2 regions of the Actinoallomurus sp. CA-142502 genome follow, and region 2 is predicted to be linked to the other one. Evidence: predicted binding sites of a transcription regulator. Region 2 holds the regulator's gene; the other holds the start of a gene.
What was found. The regulator HspR, encoded in region 2, represses chaperone genes until heat shock. The targets are predictions, from matches to a motif close to ANTTGAGTCNNNNNGACTCAANT.
Positions count from the first base shown of each region.

Region 1: a site for HspR is predicted at 2,392-2,414, ahead of lon (endopeptidase La). Genes of this name have one in related genera too.

Region 1 is NZ_JBNJMY010000001.1:7,843,154-7,854,182, reverse strand. It holds gene ACQEV1_RS36675 (TetR/AcrR family transcriptional regulator) at 87-641, shown strand; gene ACQEV1_RS36670 (hypothetical protein) at 1,238-1,522, opposite strand; gene lon (endopeptidase La) at 2,427-4,814, shown strand; gene ACQEV1_RS36660 (hypothetical protein) at 4,957-5,484, shown strand; gene ACQEV1_RS36655 (nitroreductase/quinone reductase family protein) at 5,657-6,148, opposite strand; gene ACQEV1_RS36650 (NAD-dependent epimerase/dehydratase family protein) at 6,159-7,211, opposite strand; gene ectA (diaminobutyrate acetyltransferase) at 7,588-8,124, shown strand; gene ectB (diaminobutyrate--2-oxoglutarate transaminase) at 8,130-9,386, shown strand; gene ACQEV1_RS36635 (ectoine synthase) at 9,440-9,832, shown strand; gene thpD (ectoine hydroxylase) at 9,834-10,742, shown strand; gene ehuB (ectoine/hydroxyectoine ABC transporter substrate-binding protein EhuB) at 10,820-11,029, shown strand, end outside.
Region 2 is NZ_JBNJMY010000001.1:10,953,797-10,964,825, forward strand. It holds gene ACQEV1_RS51565 (hypothetical protein) at 1-462, shown strand, start outside; gene ACQEV1_RS51570 (C39 family peptidase) at 849-1,544, shown strand; gene dnaK (molecular chaperone DnaK) at 1,724-3,586, shown strand; gene grpE (nucleotide exchange factor GrpE) at 3,704-4,381, shown strand; gene dnaJ (molecular chaperone DnaJ) at 4,417-5,574, shown strand; gene ACQEV1_RS51590 (heat shock protein transcriptional repressor HspR) at 5,580-6,020, shown strand; gene clpB (ATP-dependent chaperone ClpB) at 6,021-8,618, shown strand; gene ACQEV1_RS51600 (hypothetical protein) at 8,670-9,983, opposite strand; gene ACQEV1_RS51605 (hypothetical protein) at 10,047-10,505, opposite strand; gene ACQEV1_RS51610 (ATP-binding protein) at 10,746-11,029, shown strand, end outside.

The DNA of each region.
Region 1 (11,029 bases), 3.1 Mb from region 2:
ACGGGGTCCTTACCCCGGTTGTCTATCGGAGGGGCGTTATGGTCGCGGATGACATCTCTGGGCACGCTCGGGAACGAGCGAGGCCGATGCGGGCGGATGCCCGGCGCAACCGGGAGAGGCTTCTGGAGGTCGCGCGTGAGTGCTTCGCGACGGAGGGCGTGTCTGTACCGGTCGATGAGATCGCCCGCCGGGCCGGGCTGGGTGCGGGCACGATGCACCGGCACTTCCCGACCAAGGAGTCGCTGTTCGAGGCCATCGTGCTCAGCCATATCGCCCAGCTCGTGGACGAGGCGCGCAGTTTGGCGGAGGCCGGGGATCCTGGCGAGGCGTTCTTCGGCTTCTGCCTCGGCATGGTCGAACGCGGGATGAAGAACCGGGGGCTGGCCGAGATTCTGGCCGGAGCCGGCATCGACGCGAAGGCCAGGATCGCGGCCGAGACCGAGCAACTGGATCGAGCGCTGGAACGGCTGGTGGAACGAGCCCAAGGCAGCGGCCAGGTCCGCGCTGACATCGGCATCGCCGACGTGCGTGCCTTGCTGAACAGCATTCATACCGCCGCGGAACGAGAACAGGGTGACCGGCAGATGGCGCTGCGCATGATGACTGTCATCTGCGATGGCCTGCGCGTGAATCCGCGTTAGCGAGGAGCCTCGGCTTCGTCCGGGGCGGCTTTCGGCCGGATGTCCGCAGCTCGTCCCACTGATTCATCGGGTGCGGGTTCGGTCGCTTGGTCGGCGAGTCGGGCGCGTTGGCGGACGTAGGGGCCGGGTTGGGGGTAGTTGGGGTAGTTGGGGGTAGTAAGTCTCGATGACGGGGGCGTTGGTGTGGTGGTGGTAGAGCACGGCGCAGATCTTGAGGCGTGGATGATCGTGTCGAAGACCGGGATCGGTCCGTAGGCGCGTACCAGCCGCTGGTGCTTGCGTTGGGCGGCGAGGATCTCGGAGAGGTGGCGGGGGTTGTGGTCTTGCCCGACGTCGGGTGGGCCGAGCCGATAGCCGTGGCGTCGGCAGGTGTACTCGTGGTGGGCGAACAGCCGCATGACGCGGCCGCCTCGGTGTCGGGCGGTGCAGCGCGGGCAGGCGTGTTGCGGGGTGTCGTGCAGCAGCAGCCAGTCAATGCCGGGGTCCGGTTCAGGCATCGACGGGGACGAGGCCGAGGTGTTCCCGGCTGATCTTTCCGGGGCCGTCCTCGATGGCCGGGATCGCCGCTCCGCGGATGAGCTGGGACAGGTTGCCGATCATTCCTCCGCTGCGCGGTAGAGGTATTCGACCATTCCCGCCGGTGTCCCGGGCTTGTGGTGACGCAGCCGTAGCGTGCTCTCCAGGGTGGTGATCAGGGTGTGCCAGGTCTCGCGTTGTTCGGCGGTGCCGTAGGCGAATGCGTTGGTCGGGACGACAGTGAATCGTCCGGCGATCTGACGGCCACGAGGGCCAGAGAACAAGACTTGGGCTTCGACTTCGATGCCGGCGTAGACGAACGTGGCGGGCAGCCGTTCGGCGAAGTATTCAAGCTGGTCGGACACTTCGGCGCCCGTGCGGGTGGCCCTTGGCCTGGTCGCGCTCTGCGAGAGTGTGCGTCGTCGGGTCGTACTCCGCCCGCGGGACCGCTCCGGGCGCCGCATCCGGTTGCAGGCCGGTGGTGACCTCAACGACTTGCCGTTCCCATTCCCTGGCTGCCGCGAGAACCTCGGCTGGGAGACCGTCAAGCAGCCCGAACGGCTCCACCTTGGTGCAGCGGCACCGACAGGTCCACGACCAACTCCTGCCGCCAAAGCAGGTGGACAGCACCGGCAACACCGCGATCGGATCGCCCGCTGTTTCCGCACCGGCCATCAACCCGCGCGGTGAGCGGAACGCATCCCGCAAAGCCGCAGCGATCTCAGGCGGCAGATGACGTGGATGCCGGTAGGCCGCCAGCCACCGCACGTTCGCCGTCACGATCGGATCCGGGGAGGCCACCAGCCGGTACTCCCACCCCACCAGCGCACATGCCCTCCGGGTGGCCTGCATTCTTCCGTCGCCGACCACCACCGGCCGGGGAAGTCCCGCTGCCCCTTGTGGGAGGTGAAGCTCCGCGCCGGCAGAGCGGACTCCAGCCGCAGCCCCCCAAGCATCCGCCAGCGGAACCCGTACCTGCGCTCCGTCCGAGGTCAAATACCCGACCTCGTAGCCATCGACCGGAGGATCGACGCCGCCACCGGTCACCATGCGTAAGCCCGTCATGACCGAGGATCCTCCACGACTCGGTCGTCGCCTCGCAGGGTTAATCCGAACTTCGCAAGGTCCCTCGCAACCCAAGTCCGGAACTCGCAAGGTTCATCCGGACGGGGACACCCCCGGCGGCGCTCGCTCAGAGCGAACGACCTCCGGGAAATAGATCGCGGCTCTTCTTTCTTGAGTGTGAGTGACTCAAGCTTTGGAGGCCTGATGAGCAAGACCGTCACCCTGCCGGTGCTGCCGCTCGACGACGAGGTCGTGCTGCCCGCGATGGTCGTGCCGTTGTCTCTTACGGACGATGAGGTACGAGGGGCGATCGAGGCGGCGCGCACCACGGCGCTGCCGGATGACACGGATGACAAGCCGCAGGTGCTCATCGTGCCTCGGCTGAACGGGAAATATGCCGCCGTCGGCACGCTGGCGGCGATTGAGCAGATCGGGCGGCTGCCGGGTGGGGACCCGGGGGCCGTCGTACGCGGTGTGGCGCGGGTGCGGATCGGCACCGGCACCTCCGGCCCCGGCAAGGCGCTGTGGGTCGAGGGCACCGTCGTGGAGGACACCGGGCTCGGCGAGCGGGCCGAAGAGCTGGCCAGGGAGTACCGGGCCCTGGTCATCGGCGTGCTGGAGAAGCGCGGCGCCTGGCAGGTCATCGACATGATCCGCCAGATCGAGGATCCGTCGGTGATGGCCGACCGGTCCGGGTACGCGTCCTACCTCGACGCCGAGCAGAAGACGCAGATCCTCGAGACCGCCGACGTGCCCGAGCGGCTGGAGCTGGCGATCGGCTGGACGCGTGCGCACCTCGCCGAGCTGGACGTCGCCGAGACGATCCGCAAGGACGTCGAGGAGGGCGTGGAGAAGCAGCAGAAGGAGTTCCTGCTCCGCCAGCAGCTCGCCGCCATCCGCAAGGAGCTGGGCGAGCTCAGCGGCGACCCCTCCAGCGAGGAGGAGGACTACCGCGCTCGCGTGGAGGCCGCCGACCTGCCGGAGAAGGTGCGCGAGGCCGCGCTGAAGGAGGTCGACAAGCTCGAGCGGACCGCCGAGCAGTCGCCCGAGGTCGGCTGGATCCGCACCTGGCTCGACACGGTCCTCGACATCCCGTGGAACGAGCGGAGCGAGGACGCGTACGACATCGTCGGCGCCCGGGAGATCCTCGACGAGGACCACACCGGCCTCGACGACGTCAAGGACCGCATCGTCGAGTACCTCGCCGTGCGCAAGCGGCGTGAGGAACGCGGGCTCGGCGTGATCGGCGGACGGCGTTCCGGCGCCGTGCTGGCCCTCGTCGGGCCGCCCGGGGTCGGCAAGACGTCGCTCGGCGAGAGCGTGGCACGCGCGATGGGCCGCAAGTTCGTCCGCGTCGCGCTCGGCGGCGTACGCGACGAGGCGGAGATCCGCGGCCACCGCCGCACGTACGTCGGGGCGCTGCCCGGCCGGATCGTGCGCGCGATCCGCGAGGCGGGCTCGATGAACCCGGTCGTGCTGCTCGACGAGATCGACAAGGTCGGCGCGGACTACCGTGGCGACCCGACGGCCGCCCTGCTCGAGGTGCTGGACCCGGCGCAGAACCACACGTTCCGCGACCACTACCTCGAGGTGGAGCTCGACCTGTCCGACGTGGTCTTCCTGGCCACGGCCAACGCCCTGGAGACGATCCCGGGCCCGCTGCTGGACCGGATGGAGCTGGTCTCGCTCGACGGCTACACCGAGGACGAGAAGGTCACCATCGCCCGCGACCACCTGCTGCCGCGCCAGCTCGACAAGGCCGGCCTGACCGCGGAGGAGGTCACGATCGGCGAGGACGCGCTGCGGCTGCTGGCGGGGGAGTACACCCGTGAGGCGGGCGTACGGAGCCTGGAGCGGTCGATCGCGCGGGTGCTCCGCAAGGTCGCGGCGAACGTCGCTTTGGAGACCGCGACCCTGCCGGTGTCGGTGGGCGCGGACGACCTGCGCGACTACCTCGGGCGGCCCCGGTTCACCCCGGAGACCTCGCTCAAGGAGGAGGAGCGCCGTACGGCGGTGCCGGGCGTGGCCACCGGACTGGCGGTCACCGGCGCGGGCGGCGACGTGCTCTACATCGAGGCGTCGCTGGCCGACGAGGAGACCGGCGAGACCGGCGTGACGCTGACCGGCCAGCTCGGCGACGTCATGAAGGAGTCGGCCCGGATCGCGCTGTCGTACCTGCGCTCGCGCGGCGCGGAGATGGAGCTGCCGGTCGGCGACCTGAAGAACCGCGGCGTGCACATCCACGTGCCCGCCGGGGCGGTGCCCAAGGACGGGCCGAGTGCCGGCGTCACGATGACGACCGCGCTCGCGTCGCTGCTGTCCGGCCGGCTCGTACGCTCCGACGTGGCGATGACCGGCGAGGTCTCGCTGACCGGGCGCGTGCTGCCGATCGGCGGGGTCAAGCAGAAGCTGCTCGCCGCGCACCGGGCGGGGATCACCACGGTCCTCATCCCCAAGCGCAACGAGCCCGACCTGGACGACGTGCCGGCGGAGGTGCTGGAGCAGCTGACCGTCCACGTGGCCTCCGACGTCCGCGAGGTGCTCGACTGGGCGCTGGAGCCGGCGACGACCGGACAAACGGTCGCGGCCTGACATTTCGCCGAATGGCCTGATGGCTGCCGGAAGGGCGGTCCCGCGAAGGCGGGACCGCCTTTTCGTTTACGCCACGCTTAGGGGCTTCTGCGCGACAATCGGGTTCGCTAGGCCAACTGAATCGTGAACAGGGGAAAGTGAGATGGCGGAACAGGACGAGCGCGATCCCCGCGAGGGCGCCACACCGGCCGGGGAGTCGCCGGCCGCACGGCCCGAGCCTCCCGCGCCGCCGGCCGGCGGCGGGCAGACGCCGCCTCCGCCGGGTCCGGGCGCGCCGCCGCCCCACGGCGGGGCGCAGGCGGAGTTCCTCGAGTCCGGCCGCACGGCCCCGCCGTACGTGGAGGGCGCCGCGCCGCCGCGGGAGTCCCGCTGGCACCGGTGGTCCTCGAACGGGACGGCACGGGCCGGCGCGCTGACCCTCGTGGCCGGCCTGATCGGCGGGCTGGTCGGCGGCGGCATCGTGGCCGCGTTCAACGACGACCACGGCTCTGACCACACGGTCCGTCTCATTCAGCGGGACGGCCGTGACTTCGGCTTCGGCCGGCGCGGCTTCGTGCCGCCGAACGGCGGCTGGGGCCAGTACCGCCGCATGCCGCAGCCGAACCAGCCACAGCAGCCGGACCAGTCGGGAGCGCCGGTTCCGGTGCCTTCGCCGAAGGCGAGTGGCTGAGGCCGGTCAGGACGGGCTGAGGCGGAAGACGCGCGGTTCGCGCTGGTCGGCGCGTTCGAGGTGGGTGTCGTGGGTCGATCAGGTCCGTACGCGGCGGGGGCGGATTCGCGGCGTGCCGTAGTCGGGCGCGCCGGTTCCGGTGCCTTCGCCGAAGGCGAGTGGCTGAGGCCGGTCAGGACGGGCTGAGGCGGAAGACGCGCAGTTCGCGCTGGTCGGCGCGCGCGACGTAGGTGTCGTAGACCGACCAGATCCGCACCAGGCGGGGCCAGACCTCGGCGCGGTCGGCGCCCTCCAGCGCCTGTGCCGTGACCGGGATGCGGCGGCCCTGGTAGCGGACCTCGGCCTTCGGGTCGGCCAGGAGGTTCGCCGTCCATGCCGGGTGGTGGTCGCGGCCGAAGTTGCTGCCGACGACGACGAACGACCCGTCCTCCTCGGGCAGGCAGATCAGCGGCGTCTCCCGTGCCAGGCCGGTCTTGCGGCCGGTCGTCGTGAGCACGATGCTCGGCAGCACGATCGCCGGCAGCAGGACGCGCCCGCCGGACAGGCGGTGGAGCACCCGGTCGAGCGGCGGGACGACCTTCGGGCCGATCCGGGCGAACCACGGCGCGCTCGCCAGCCGCCGGGCGACCGGTGTGAGCACTCCCTGCAGGGCGCGAACGGGCATCACGAGCTCCTCATGGTCTGGGGCCTGTCTCAAAGCCCCGCTGTCCTACCGGTCCCAGGCGCCCGGCACGGGCCGGGCGCAGGTGTCCCGCGGCGGCGAGCCAGCGCAGGGTGTCGGCCACGCTCTCCTCCAACGGGCGGAGCGTCAGGCCGAGAGCGTCGAGGGCGACCGTGTCGTCCGAGGGGACGAGCGTCACCATCAGCTCGGCCGCGTCCCGCGTCAGCGGGTAGCGGAACCCGTGCACCTTCTTCGCGACGTCCAGCAGCGTACCGAGCGCGATCATGAGACCGCCGGGCAAGCGGATCCGGCGGCAGCGGACGCCGGTCAGCGCGTCGCACAGGTCGGCGAACTCCGGCCATCGCACGTAGTGCCCGCCCAGGATGAGCCGCCGGGCGCCACGGCCGGGCTCGACGCAGCGGGCCAGCGCCTCTCCCAGGTCGCGCACGTCCAGAAGCGACACTCCGCCGGGCGCCACCGGCCAGGCGATGCCCAGTCCGGCCGCCAGACCCGCCGGCATCGCGTCCAGGTGGGGCTGGGACGGCCCGAGCACCCCGCCCGGATAGACGATCGTGACCGGCGCGCCGTCGTCCTGCAGGCTCCGCGCGTACCGCTCGGCCTCCAGCTTGGACCGCCCGTACCCGGTGCGCGGCCGCGCCAGGGGAGCGTCGGAGGTGATCACCGGGCTCGCGGGCGGGACGAACACCGCGATCGTGGACGTGTGGATCACCGGGTCCAGGCCGCGGGCCACCGCGCCGCCGACGACGTTGCGCGTGCCGGTGACGTTGACCGTGACCAGGTCCGTACGACGGCCCGTGACGCCGAGGGCCGCCGCGGCGTGGATCACCGCGTCGCAGCCGTCGAGGGCGCGGCCGACGGCCTCCTGGTCGAGCATGTCGCCGGGGCACATCTCGGTGTCATCGGGGTCGACCCCGAGATCGGCGAGGGTGCGGCCCGTCCGGCCGGAGTCGCGGACGAGCAGCCGGGGGCGGTGACCGAAGGCGAGGAGCGACTTCACCGCGTGCGACCCGACGTAGCCCGAAGCACCGGTGACGAGTACCCGCATGACCTTCAACGTAGTCCTCGGTGATCATTCACCGTCATGGGCGTGAACCGAGACGCCTCACATCTGTTACCGGTTTGCAACAAAGGGTGTGATCTAGATCTCAAAAGTCAACGCCGCCTCTGCGGTGTCCTTGGCGTCACGTTTTGGGATGAGACGTGTCCGTATGTCGAGATGAGCAACGCCTCCGCCGGTCCGCTATGCTCGCGTTTGCCCAGGCCAGGCAGGGCATCCGCCTTCGTGATCATTTTCACGTGACCGCCGTCTCGAGCGGCCAAAAGCGGAAAACCTGCCGATCTACCCCCGAATTGCGGGGTTCAAACACGGTGATCAAAAACCGGTCCGGAGTGAGGTTTCGGGTTCGCTAAATTCGGAACCCATGTCGTCAGGACATCCGAGCGCACCGCATTCCCCGACCATCGCCGACACCGAGGTGTTCGAGCCTCCCAGAATCGAAGACGGCCGCCATTTGTGGCGCATCGCGCGTGATTCGAAGACCCTCGACCTCAATTCTCCCTACAGCTATGTGCTCTGGTGCCGTGACTTCGCGGCGACCTCCGTGGTCGCCCGGTCCGGCGGTGAGATCCGCGGCTTCGTGACCGGTTTCGACCGGCCCGAGGAGCCCGGGACCCTCTTCGTCTGGCAGGTCGCGGTGGAAAAGGACTGGCGCGGCCGCTCTCTCGCCGGCCGTATGCTCGGCCACCTCGCCGACCGGGGCCACCGGTACGTCGAGGCGACCGTGACCCCGGACAACGTCGCCTCATCCCGGCTCTTCACCGCCTTCGCCCGCGATCGCGGCGCCGAACTGCGCCGCACCCCGCTCCTCTCCGAGGAGCTGTTCCCCGGCGACCACGAGCCGGAGGAGCTCTACCGCATCGGCCCACTGGACGTACCAGCCATGTCAGGAGACAGGTGAGACGCATGGACGTGTTCGAGTCGCTCGAGTCCGAGGTCCGCAGCTACTGCCGGGGGTGGCCGGCGGTGTTCCAAAAAGCCTCCGGCAGCCGCCTGTACGACGAGGAGGGCAACGCCTTTCTCGACTTCTTCGCCGGCGCGGGAACGCTGAATTACGGCCACAATCACCCGCTGCTGAAGGAGAAACTCCTCGCTTATCTGGCCGACGACAACGTCGTGCACGGCCTCGACATGTACACGGTCGCGAAGCGGCGCTTCCTTGAAACGTTCCAGAACGTCGTGCTGGCACCGCGCGGGCTCGACTACCGCGTCCAGTTCCCCGGCCCGGCGGGCACGACCGCGGTCGAGGCGGCGCTGAAGCTCGCCCGCAAGTACACCGGCCGGGAGACGATCGTCAGCTTCACCAACGCCTTCCACGGCATGTCGCTCGGTGCGCTCGCGGTCACCGGCAACGGCATGAAGCGTGGCGGCGCCGGGATCCCGCTGGGCCACTCGGTGCCCATGCCGTTCGACAACTACCTCGACGGGCGGACGCCGGACTTCCTGCTGTTCGAGCGGCTGCTGGAGGACAGCGGCAGCGGCCTGGACGCTCCGGCCGCGGTCATCGTGGAGACCGTCCAGGGCGAGGGCGGGCTGAACGCCGCCACCCCCGAGTGGCTTCGCGGCCTGGCCGACGTGTGCCGGCGCCACGAGATGCTGCTCATCGTCGACGACGTCCAGATGGGCTGCGGGCGCACCGGGCCGTTCTTCAGCTTCGAGCAGGCCGGCATCGTGCCCGACATCGTCTGTCTGTCCAAGTCGCTGAGCGGCTACGGCCTGCCGTTCGCCGTGACGTTGCTCAGGCCGGAGCTCGACGTGTGGGAGCCCGGCGAGCACAACGGAACGTTCCGCGGGTTCAACCCGGCGTTCGTCACCGCCACGGCCGCGCTGGAGTTCTGGGACGGCGAGGGCGGCAAGGGGATGGAGAAGGAGACCCTCGCCAGGAGCGAGCAGGTCGAGCAGGCGCTCGGGAAGATCGCCGCGGCCCACCCCGAGGCGATCAGCGGGGTTCGCGGGCGTGGCCTCGCCCAGGGACTCGCCTTCACCGAGCCCGCGGCGGCGACGAGGGTGTGCGCCGAGGCGTTCGACCGCCGCCTGCTCATGGAGACCTCCGGGCCGGAGAGCGAGGTCGTCAAGCTGCTGCCGCCGCTCACCACTACCTCCGACGAGCTCGACGAGGGGCTCGACATCATCGCGTCCTCCGTGGACGCGGTGCTCGCCTGACCAGAAAGACCAAGCAGACCAAGGCAGACAAGGCACAAGGAAGGGAGAACCCATTGATCGTCCGCTCGCTGAAGGAGATCAGCGGTACCGAACGCGACGTGGAGGCACCCACCTGGCGGAGCCGTCGCTTCGTGCTGGCGAGCGAGAAGGTCGGCTTCTCTATGCACGAGACCGTGATGTACGCCGGCACCGAGACGCACATGTGGTACGCCAACCACATCGAGGGCGTCTACGTCATCGAGGGCGAGGGCGAGCTCGTCAACGAGGAGACCGGTGAGAAGCACCATCTCGAGCCCGGCACGCTCTATCTCCTCGACGGCCACGAGCACCACACCGTACGGCCCCAGACCGACCTGCGGACCGTCTGCGTCTTCAACCCACCATGCACGGGACGGGAGGTGCACGACGAGAACGGCGTCTACCCCCTGATCACCGAGGAGGCCTGAAATGATCGAGCACCCGAACCCCGGACCCAACGACCTCTACCCCACCCGCAAGGCCGGCGAGCCCGCACTGCTCTACCGCACCGACCCCGTGGCGTACGGCGGCCCCGGCGACGGTCCCATCGACGCCGAGACCCTCACCTCGTACGACGAGAAGGGTTTCCTGACGATCGAGGAGCTGCTCGCGCCCGAGGAGATCGAACGCTACCGCGCCGAGCTGCGCCGGCTGTCCGAGGACGAGGCCGTGCTGCGCGACGAGCGGACCGTCACCGAGCGCGGCTCCGACGAGATCCGGTCCATCTTCGAGGTGCACAAGGTCAGCGAGGTGTTCGCCGAGCTGGTGACCGACCCGCGCGTGGTCGGCCGGGCCCGCCAGATCCTGGGCTCCGACGTGTACGTGCACCAGAGCCGGGTCAACTACAAGCCGGGGTTCAAGGGCAAGGACTTCTACTGGCACTCGGACTTCGAGACGTGGCACGCCGAAGACGGAATGCCTCGTATGCGTGCTGTAAGCATTTCCATCGCGCTCACCGAGAATTTCGTCCACAATGGTGGCTTGATGATCATGCCGGGATCGCATCGGACGTTCGTCTCGTGTGTGGGCGAAACCCCGAACGATCACTACAAAGAGTCGCTGCGCGGTCAGGAGGTCGGCACTCCCGACCCCGACAGCCTGTCGATCCTGGCCAACAAGCACGGCATCGATCTGTTCACCGGGCCCGCGGGCTCGGCGACGATGTTCGACTGCAATTGCATGCACGGTTCGAACGGCAACATCACGCCGTTCCCGCGATCGAACGTCTTCATCGTCTTCAACAGCGTCGAGAACACCTGTGAGGAGCCCTTCGCCGCACCGTCCCGCCGACCCGAGTTCATCGCCGCCCGGGACTTCACCCCGGTAGGCGACAGATAATCCCCCGAGCCTTCGGCGGTGGCCACCCCGGTTTCCGGGGTGGCCACCGCCGGGCTCTCGGACCTTGGAGATCCCCCATGACCTCATCACGACGTGACTTCCTCCGCACCGCGGCCGTGCTGGCCGGAGCCGTGCCTCTCGCGGCGGCGTGCTCGACCACGGACCCCGGCAAGGAACGGTCCGGCGGTGGCACCCTGGAACGCGCCAAGCAGCAGGGCTACATCCAGGTGGGCTTCGCCAACGAGTCGCCGTACGGCTTCACGGACAAGAGCGGCAAGCTCACCGGT
Region 2 (11,029 bases):
TTCGATTCCTTCCCGCATCCCGGTGCGAGCTTCTACGTCGGAGTCGTCGTTGGGAAGATCTTCTACCTCACGGAGTCACCGGATGCGTTCACCGAGATGATGCGTGCCGCCGGACTCCGTGTCGCCTCGCCGACGGACGCGGTCGCGGTCGCGCGCTGGTTCGTTGAGACCACTCGCGCGATGAACGTGTTCAGCGGCGTCCTGAGGAGCGTCGACGACATCCAGTGGGCGTCCGGCCCGCTCGCTCCTCCGCCGGAGCAGATCGGTGCGCTGGTCCACCGGTTGCGAGGCGTCATCGCACCGCCCGGCGCCGAGCCCCGGCAAGGCGGCCATCTCGTCACCCTCTACGTCCTACGCGGCTCGACCTTGCAACGCCGGACGATCACGGTCACCGACGACGGCGGCATCCAGGAGCGCGTCGACGAGGTGGCCAAGGATCTTCCCGTACCGATCAGCATGTGACCCCGCCCGGGGGCCGGCGTCGTCCCCACACAGAGCGGCCTGCTCCGGTCGCCCCTCCTCATCACGTGCGCGCATCTCGGTGAGGTGCGCTCGCCCTCCGACCACCACGGCGTCGTGCGTGGCACGGGTCACCCTGCCCCCGAGGGCACCGGCCCGCCTTCTGGCGCGGTCGCTCCGTGGCGCGTCGGCCTGAGATCACCTTCATCGCCCCGCGCCGACGGCGCCGTGCGGCGACCGGCACTCCAGCCAAGCACCCATCCGCGCCCATATGAGTAAATAGAGTTCTACAACGCGTTACATGCGCATATAGCAGCATTCGCTTGGACCGTCTTGCAGGTACCGCCGACACGGCCCCGACCGGGCCACGTGATGTCTGGGGGACGCAAGTGAAGAACGCACCCGGCCTGCGACCGGCGGTGGGTCTCGCCGTCGCCGCCCTGCTGGTGGGGACTTCCGCCCCGCCGGCCCACGCGACCACGGCGACTCCGAGTGCCGTCACATCGGTCACACCGGTCGCCTGGGTATCGAGGGCCACGCCGGCCACGGCGGCTCTCCGGGCGATGCCGCGGGCGTACCGGTTGGCTCTCCACGCGCAGTTCCAGACCACGAACTACTACTGCGTCCCCGCGTCCACGGCGATGAGCCTGTCCACGTTCGGGATCAAGGTCAGCCAGGACACGCTCGCCCGGAAGATGAAGACCACGATCCGCGGCACCGGCGGCGACAACGCCGCCGAGGTCATGGACGGCTACCTGCACCCGCGCCGGTACGACGACCGGATCGTCGCCGACGTCGTCGGCCGTCCCCAGATCCTCATGCAGCGGGTCTCCTACGACGTCGGCACCCTGCGCCGGGCGCCGATCATGCAGGTGTGGATGGAGAAGCTGCCCTGGAACCAGGGCCGGCTCAGAGGCCAGTGGATCGGGCACGCGATCCTCGCGTACGGCTACGACCAGACCGCCGGCACGATCACCGTCTTCGACCCCTGGCGGCCCACCGGCGGCGTCCACACGCTGCCCGCGAGGGTGCTGGCCAAGGCCCTGCAGATCGGCGCCGGCATGCACTACATCTCCCGCCGCTGAGCCCCACAGGAACTTCCGTCCTCACACGGGAACATCGCGGCATGCTCCCTCGTTGAACCAATCAGCAAAGTTGAGCGTGCCAGACTCAAGTCATTTGACAAGCCGGGATGGCTCGGGCAACCTTGCGTCTGCTGAACTCAGCTTCATGGACAAGAGAGCACGGTCGGAGGAACCAACTCATGGCACGAGCGGTCGGTATCGACCTTGGGACGACCAACTCGGTCGTCGCGATCCTGGAGGGTGGCGAGCCCACCGTCATCGCCAACGCGGAGGGGTCGAGGACCACGCCGTCCGTCGTCGCCTTCGCCAAGAACGGTGAGGTTCTCGTCGGCGAGGTCGCCAAGCGCCAGGCGGTGACCAACGTCGACCGCACCATCCGGTCGGTCAAGCGCGAAATGGGCACCGACTGGAAGCAGAAGATCGACGACAAGGACTTCACTCCTCAGCAGATCAGCGCCTTCGTGCTGCAGAAGCTCAAGCGCGACGCTGAGGCCTACCTGGGCGAGAAGATCACCGACGCGGTGATCACCGTCCCGGCGTACTTCTCGGACCACCAGCGGCAGGCCACCAAGGAGGCCGGCCAGATCGCGGGCCTCAACGTCCTGCGCATCATCAACGAGCCGACCGCCGCGGCGCTGGCGTACCACCTGGAGAAGGAGGGCGAGGCCACGATCCTCGTCTTCGACCTCGGTGGTGGCACCTTCGACGTCTCCCTCCTCGAGGTCGGCGACGGCGTCGTCGAGGTGAAGGCGACCAACGGCGACAACCACCTCGGTGGTGACGACTGGGACCAGAAGGTCGTCGACTGGCTGGTCACCAAGTTCAAGAACGCCCACGGCGTCGACCTGTCCAAGGACAAGATGGCGCTGCAGCGGCTCCGTGAGGCCGCGGAGAAGGCCAAGATCGAGCTGTCCAGCTCTTCGGAGACGAGCATCAATCTGCCGTACATCACGGCGTCCTCCGAGGGCCCGCTCCACCTGGACGAGAAGCTCACCCGGGCGGAGTTCCAGAAGATGACCTCCGACCTGCTCGACCGGTGCAAGACGCCGTTCCAGCAGGTGGTCAAGGACGCCGGCATCAACGTCAGCGACATCAACCACGTCGTGCTCGTCGGCGGCTCGACCCGTATGCCCGCCGTCGCCGACCTGGTCAAGGAGCTGACCGGCGGCAAGGAGGCCAACAAGGGCGTCAACCCCGACGAGGTCGTGGCGGTCGGCGCGTCCCTGCAGGCCGGCGTGCTCAAGGGCGAGGTCAAGGACGTCCTGCTGCTCGACGTGACCCCGCTGAGCCTGGGCATCGAGACCAAGGGCGGCATCTTCACCAAGATCATCGAGCGGAACACCACGATCCCGACCAAGCGGTCGGAGGTCTTCACTACCGCCGATGACAACCAGCCGTCCGTGGAGATCCAGGTCTACCAGGGCGAGCGTGAGATCGCGGCGTACAACAAGAAGCTCGGCACCTTCCAGCTGACGGGTCTGCCCCCGGCGCCCCGCGGCGTGCCGCAGATCGAGGTCACCTTCGACATCGACGCCAACGGCATCGTGAACGTCGGCGCGAAGGACCTCGGCACCGGCAAGGAGCAGTCGATGGTCATCACGGGCGGCTCGGCGCTGCCCAAGGACGACATCGACAAGATGATGCGCGAGGCGGAGCAGTACGCCGAGGAGGACCGCAAGCGCCGCGAGGAGACCGAGACCCGCAACAACGCCGACACGCTCGCCTACTCCACCGAGAAGTTCCTCGGGGAGAACGACGAGAAGATCCCGGACGACGTGAAGACCGAGGTCCGTACGGCGCTGGACGAGGTCAAGAAGACCCTCGAGGGCACCGACATCGACGCGATCCGCTCGGCGTCGGAGAAGCTCGCCCAGGTCAGCCAGAAGATGGGCGCCGCGATGTACGCCCAGAACCAGCCCGGTGAGGGTGCGCCCACCGCCGACGCCGGCGCGGGCGCGCAGGGCACCGCCCAGGAGGACGAGGTCGTCGACGCCGAGATCGTCGACGACGACAAGGACAAGCGCGAAGGTGGTGCGGCGTGAGCCGCACCCCCCTTTCCGCCCTGGTCCTTTTCGCAGAGGAGGACTGGTGAGCGGAGCGGACCAAAGAGCACAGCACGGTTCGTCACGCGCTGACGAGCCGCGAGGCGAGGAGGAAGCGTGACGGAGCGTCGTGACGACGCCGAGGAGCGCGAGGGACCGGTGATCCGCGACAAGCGGCGCATCGACCCCAAGACGGGCAAGGTCCGGGAGTCGGCTGAGCCGGCTCCCGGGTCCTCCCCGGGCGCTCCCGAGACCGCGGCCGACGAAGAGACCGCGGACCTCAAGAAGCAGCTGACCGAGCGCACGCTCGACCTGCAGCGGCTTCAGGCGGAGTACTCCAACTACCGCAAACGGGTCGAGCGCGACCGGGTCATGGTGCGCGAGCAGGCCCTGGCGAACGTCCTGACCGAGCTGCTGCCGGTGCTCGACGACATCGGGCGGGCCCGCGAACACGACGAGCTGAACGGCGGGTTCAAGCAGGTCGCCGAGGGGCTCGAGGGCATCGTCGGCAAGCTGGGTCTGCAGTCCTTCGGCGCTCCGGGCGAGCCGTTCGACCCGAACATCCACGAAGCGCTGATGCACTCCTACTCCGCCGACGTCACCGAGCCGACGGCCGTGCAGATCCTGCAGCCGGGCTACGGCATCGGTGAGCGGATCCTCCGGCCGGCCCGCGTCGCCGTGGCCGAGCCGGGCGGTGAGGCGGAGCCCGAGGAGCCGGTCGAGCCGGAGACGGCCGAGGCCGAGGACTCCGAGGCCGAGACGCCGCCCAAGGCCGACACGGCCGACGAGGACTGACGAACGAGCACAACGAAACGAGGTAAGGGGCGCCGGTGAGCACCAAGGACTATTTGGAGAAGGACTACTACAAGGTCCTCGGTGTTACGAAGACCGCCACCCAGGACGAGATCAAGAAGTCCTACCGCAAGCTCGCTCGCCAGTACCACCCGGACGCCAACAAGGGCGACCCGGAGTCCGAGGAGAAGTTCAAGGACATCTCCGAGGCGTACGACGTGCTGTCGGACGAGAAACGGCGCAAGGAGTACGACGAGGCGCGCAGCCTGTTCGGCGGTGCGCGGCCCCGTGGAGGCGCCCAGGGGGGGTTCGGCTTCGATCTCGGCGACCTGTTCGGGAACACGGGCACGGGTCAGACCACGAGCGGGACGGGCGAACGCATCGGCGACCTGTTCGGCGGGTTGTTCGGTCGCCGCCAGGCGGGTCAGCGGCCGCGTCGTGGCTCCGACGTCGAGTCGGAGATCACCATGACGTTCGGCGAGGCGCTCGACGGCCGTACCGTCCCGCTCCGGCTGACGAGCGAGGCGGCCTGCCCGACCTGCCGGGGGACCGGTGCCAAGGCCGGCACGGTCCCCCGGGTGTGCCCCCGCTGCGAGGGCACCGGGCAGGAGAGCCGCAACGCCGGCGGGTTCGCCTTCTCCGAGCCCTGCCGCGAGTGCCACGGCCGTGGCCTGGTCGTCGACGACCCGTGCACCACGTGCTACGGCAGCGGCCGGGCGCAGAGCACCCACACGATCCAGGCGCGCATCCCCGCGGGAGTGAACGACGGGCAGCGCATCCGGATCAAGGGCAAGGGCGCGCCGGGAGAGAACCGGGGACCGAACGGCGACCTGTACGTCGTCGTGCACGTCAAGCCGCACAAGGTCTTCGGCCGCTCGGGCGACAACCTCACGCTGAAGGTGCCGGTCACCTTCCCGGAGGCCGCGCTCGGCGCCGAGATCAAGGTGCCGATCCACCGCGGCCAGCCCAAGACCGTACGGATCCCGCCGGGCACGCCCAACGGGCGGGTGCTGCGGGTCCGCGGCCAGGGCGCCCCACGGCGCGACGGCACCCGGGGCGACCTGCTCGTCACCGTCGACGTTCAGGTACCCAGCGAGGTCGACGACACCACCCGCGAGGCACTGGAGAAGATGTCCGGCAGCCTCGGCGGTGACGGTGTGCGGAGCGAGCTGATCCGGATGGCGCGTGAGGAGTGAACATCATGGACCCTTTCGGCGACGACAGCCCGGTCTACGTGATCTCCGTCGCCGCGGAGCTGTCCGGCATGCACCCGCAGACGCTCCGCACGTACGACCGGATGGGCCTGGTCTCGCCGGGCCGTACGTCCGGCCGCGGCCGCCGCTACTCCATGCGCGACATCGTGTTGCTGCGGGAGATCCAGCGGCTGTCCCAGGACGAGGGCATCAACCTGGCCGGCATCAGGCACATCCTCGACCTGCAGCGTGAGTCCGAGGCCCTGCGGGCCGAGGTCGCACGCCTCAGGGGGCTGGTCGAGGAGCTGGGCAACGAGCTGGAGTCCACCCGTGCGGTGGCCGCCCGGCTCGCCCGGCTGAAGAACACCCCCGAGTCGACGGCCGGCGCCGAGCTGGTGCCGATCCGTCAGACGAGTGTGGTCGTGTGGCGCTCACGCGGGGAGGAATAAGTGGACTACAAACGGACCGAGAAGAGTCAGGAGGCGCTCTCCGCCGCCCTGCGCCGGGCTGCGACCGAGGGGCACCCCCAGGTCGAGCCCGCCCATCTGCTCGTCGCGCTGCTGTCGCAGGGCGAGGGCACGGTGAACCGGCTGCTGAAGGAGGTCGGCGCCGATCCGCAGGCGCTGCGCCGCCGGGCCGAGGAGCAGATCGCCGCGCTGCCGAAGGCCGCGGGCAGCACGGTCGGCGCGCCGGAGACCTCGCGGGCGCTGCTGGTGGTGCTGAACACCGCGGCGAACCGCGCCCAGCAGCTCGAGGACGAGTACATCTCGACCGAACACCTGCTCGTGGGCCTGGCGGCCGACGGCGGGCCGGTGGCGAAGCTGCTGCGTGAGGCCGGTGCGACCCCCGACGCCCTGGTGGAGGCGTTCCCCCGGGTCCGCGGAAACGCGCGCGTGACCAGCGAGAACCCCGAAGACACCTATCAGGCGCTGGAGAAGTACGGCGTCGACCTGACCGAGCAGGCCGAGGCGGGCAAACTCGACCCGGTCATCGGCCGCGACAACGAGATCCGCCGCGTCGTGCAGGTGCTGTCGCGGCGCACGAAGAACAACCCGGTGCTGATCGGCGAGCCGGGCGTGGGCAAGACCGCGGTGGTCGAGGGCCTCGCCCAGCGCATCATCGACGGCGACGTGCCGAAGACGCTGGAGAACAAGCGGCTCGTCGCGCTCGACCTCGGCGCGATGGTCGCCGGCGCGAAGTTCCGCGGCGAGTTCGAGGAGCGCCTCAAGGCGGTCCTGAACGAGATCAAGCAGAGCGACGGCCAGATCATCACCTTCATCGACGAGCTGCACACCGTCGTCGGCGCGGGCGCGGCCGAGGGGTCCATGGACGCCGGCAACATGCTCAAGCCCATGCTGGCCCGCGGCGAGCTCCGCATGATCGGCGCGACCACGCTGGACGAATACCGCGAGCGGATCGAGAAGGACCCGGCGCTGGAGCGCCGCTTCCAGCAGATCTTCGTCGGCGAGCCGACGGTCGCGGACACCGTCGGGATCCTGCGCGGGCTCAAGGGCCGGTACGAGGCGCACCACGAGGTGGTGATCACCGACGCGGCGCTCGTCGCCGCGGCGTCGCTCTCCGACCGGTACATCACCGCCCGGTTCCTGCCGGACAAGGCCATCGACCTGATCGACGAGGCCGCGTCCCGGCTGCGCATGGAGATCAACTCGCGGCCGGTCGAGGTCGACGAGCTGCAACGCGTCGTCGACCGGCTGGAGATGGAGCAGCACCAGCTCAGCAAGGAGTCCGACGAGGCCTCCCAGCAGCGGCTCGAACGGCTCAAGGCCGAGCTCGCCGACCGCAAGGAACAGCTCAACGACCTGAACGCCCGCTGGCACGAGGAGCAGGAGGGCCTCAACAAGGTCGGTGAGCTGAAGAAGCGCATCGACGAGGCCGAGAGCCGGCGCGAGCAGGCCTTCCGCCAGGCGCAGCTCGACGGCGACTGGAAGGCTCCCAGCGACATCGCGGTCGAGATCAAGCGGCTCCAGGAGGAGCTCGAGACCGCGGCGGAGGCCGCCAACAACCCCAACGCCATGGTCAAGCGGGAGGTCACCGCCGACGACGTGGCCGAGGTGGTCGCGGCCTGGACCGGCATCCCGGCCGGGCGTCTGCTGGAGGGCGAGACGGCCAAGCTGCTGCGCATGGAAGAGGAGCTCGGCCGCCGCCTGATCGGTCAGTCGAGCGCCGTCAGAGCCGTCTCCGACGCCGTACGCCGGGCGCGGGCGGGCGTAGCCGACCCCGACCGGCCCACGGGCTCGTTCCTGTTCCTCGGCCCGACCGGTGTCGGCAAGACCGAGCTGGCCAAGGCCCTGGCGGACTTCCTGTTCGACGACGAGCGGGCCATGGTGCGAATCGACATGAGCGAGTACGGCGAGAAGCACTCCGTCGCACGGCTCGTCGGCGCGCCTCCCGGCTACGTCGGGTACGAGGAGGGCGGCCAGCTGACCGAGGCGGTCCGCCGCCGGCCGTACTGCGTCGTGCTGCTGGACGAGGTCGAGAAGGCCCACCCCGAGGTCTTCGACGTGCTGCTCCAGGTGCTGGACGACGGACGGCTGACCGACGGCCAGGGCCGTACGGTCGACTTCCGCAACACGATCCTGATCATGACGTCGAACCTCGGCTCGCAGTTCCTGGTCGACCCGTCTCTCGACGACAAGGCCCGACGCGAGGCCGTGATGAACGCGGTGCGGGCGAACTTCAAGCCGGAGTTCCTCAACCGCCTCGACGATGTGATCGTCTTCGACGCGCTGTCCACCGAGGAGCTCACGAAGATCGTCGATCTCCAGGTGGACCGGCTCGCGGCACGCCTGGCGGACCGCCGCCTGACGCTGACCGTGACCGACGCGGCCCGCGACTGGCTGGCGCTGACCGGCTACGACCCGGCGTACGGCGCGAGGCCGCTCCGCCGGCTCGTGCAGAGCGCCATCGGCGACCAGCTCGCCCGCGAGCTGCTGTCGGGCGAGATCCGCGACGGCGACGAGGTCGTCGTCGACGCCGACCCGACCGCCGACCGCCTGACCGTCAAACCGGCGGTACGGGCCGCCTGACGCGGCTTCGCGACGGTGGGGAGCCACCATCCAGGCTCCCCACCGCGCATGTCACAACCCGATCAGGGCGGTGTGCATGTGGTCGTCCAGCTCGGCGACGAACGGCTCCGTGCGCCAGGGGCGCAGCGCGAGCCGCGCCGTCCGAAGTCGCTGGGCAGGCACCCGGCCGCGCGTCGCCGTCGTCAGCGTCACGCACTCGTGCAGGTCCGTCGCCGCCGTCTCCGGCCCGCCTGGCTCCCCGGTGCGCAACAGGGCCAGGGCCCGATCCGTCAACACGATCGCCCGCTGCACCGACTCACGTGGCCGGGTCAACTCGGCCGCAGCCGCCGACAACCGTCGTTCCGCCTCGCCGGACTCACCGAGGAAGATGCCGCACACCCCTATGAACCCATGCAATCGGGCGGCGGAGAAAACCTGCGGCATCGGATCGTCGGAGGTGTCTCGGTCAACGTCGTGGTACGCCAGGTGCAGTGCCGTCCGGGCCTGCCGCTCCGCGGGTGGTTCCCCGCGAGCGGCGATCTCCGCTTGGAGGGCATGTGCTCGCGCGCGCATCAGCGCGCTCTGCCCGCGGCGAGCATCCGCGACGGCCGCCTCCACGATCCGGCGGGCGGCGGCGATGTCGCCCGTCGCGTAGTAGGTGACCATCGTCTGGCCAGTGCGGATCAGTGCCCGTCGCTCCGGAACCGCCGGGTCCGCGGTCCGAACGGCCTGCCGGTACAGGGCGAGCGCCGCACCGTCATCGTGGGTTTCGAACGCGAGTCGCGCCGCGAGCGCGAACGCCTCCGCCGCGACTCGCCGTAACGGCCCTACGACCGGGGCCGGGACGGGACCAGCGAGCAGGTGACGGCACGCTTCGGTGATCGCGGCCTGGGCCAGGTGCAGCCGGACGAACGGGACGGTCCCGATCTGCCGGTCAACGGCGACCGACGCCGCGCCGAGTGCGTCCACGACGGCAGAGTCCAGCGTCGCCGGATCGGCGAGCGCGGCCGTCAGCGCCCCACGCAACGAGGGGTTGAGAAACGCCAGCAGATGCCCGCCGCTCCCGGTGACCGATGCGGTGACGGTCGAGGCCAGTTCGTCAATGGCGGCCTGTGGGACGTCGTATCCCGCGTACGCGTCGAGCAGCTCGGCCAGATCGGAGCCGGGACCGAGCGCGACCTCTCCGGCCGGAGTACGTGCGTAGATGTGCGCGAGCAGCAGCCGATACTGCTCGTCCGGGACGACCGCCCCGGCTGCCCAACGTGCGATGGCGCGTCGGACGCTGGCCTGTTGCGCGGACGCGATCCGGTCGATACGCAGCCTCCGCGCCGTCTCCCGCAGCCCAGCGGCAAGCGCGGACCACGACATGCCACGCGCGACACGCAATCGTTGCACTCGCGGCTGCGTTGTCCCGGCCGGCAGTCACTCTCGCAGTACACCACTGACGCCTCAGACGGGCAGCACCATTCGCGGTTTGTCCAGCTTCGCCGCGTAGTCGAGGGTGTAATAGGTGCCGCCAGCGGTGGTTCCCATTCGGGGGAAGCCGATGACCATTTCCGACCGGTCGACCATCCACCGGTTCCGCGCGTGATAGCCGTCTGTCGCGAGCGGCCCACCGAGCTCGACCACTTCGTCGAGCCGGCCGGCGTCCTTCGCCGTGGCGATGGCTTGGCGTGCGTCCGCGGGTTGGTCGGCCAGCCGAGCCGGTACGGCGACCGTCAGGTGTACGCGGGTCTCCCGTGTCAGCCACAGCAGCGCCAAGCTGTCGATGCCTTTCGCACCGCCCAGATAGAACCGGACACCGTCAAGGGCGAACGGGGCGAGGTACTCCTCGAACAGATGCCGGTACTTCTCCAGCGGGCGATGCCCCGTTGACCGTGTCCCAGTGATCGTCACGGCGCGCGGCATGGCATCCCTTCCCGTGTCACCAGATGTCATCTCCTGCCGACCGTGGCCGCCCGGTTCACTGGTCCGCATGACCACGTTGACATGCCTGGACCAGCTTGTCAGCTCGCTTGCCGCCCGTGGACCTGCTGGCGGTGGCCAGTGAGTAGGGCGACGGTCGGCCCGCGAGAGCAACCGATGCACCGAGCAGATGAGAGCGGACGGTTGGCTCTGGGAACCGTGGCCGGCCGGAGGTGGCGATCGTTGCCGGCCGCGCCCGAGTCGGTGACGCAGGCACGTCGGTTCGCAGAAGGCGTCCTCGCGGAGGTGGCCGAACCCGACGCCGACCACGTCGACGATGTGGTCCTGGTCGTCTCAGAGCTGATCACCAATGCCGTCCGCGAGGTCGCCAGGCTGAACCGCGCGCAAGACGATGGCAGACCGGTACACCTCGGCCTCGCCGTCCGGCCCCGCTGGACCCACATCTCCGCGGTCGATACGGCCCCGGACCTGCCCAGGGAAACCGGCTACGGGCCACTTCCGACCTC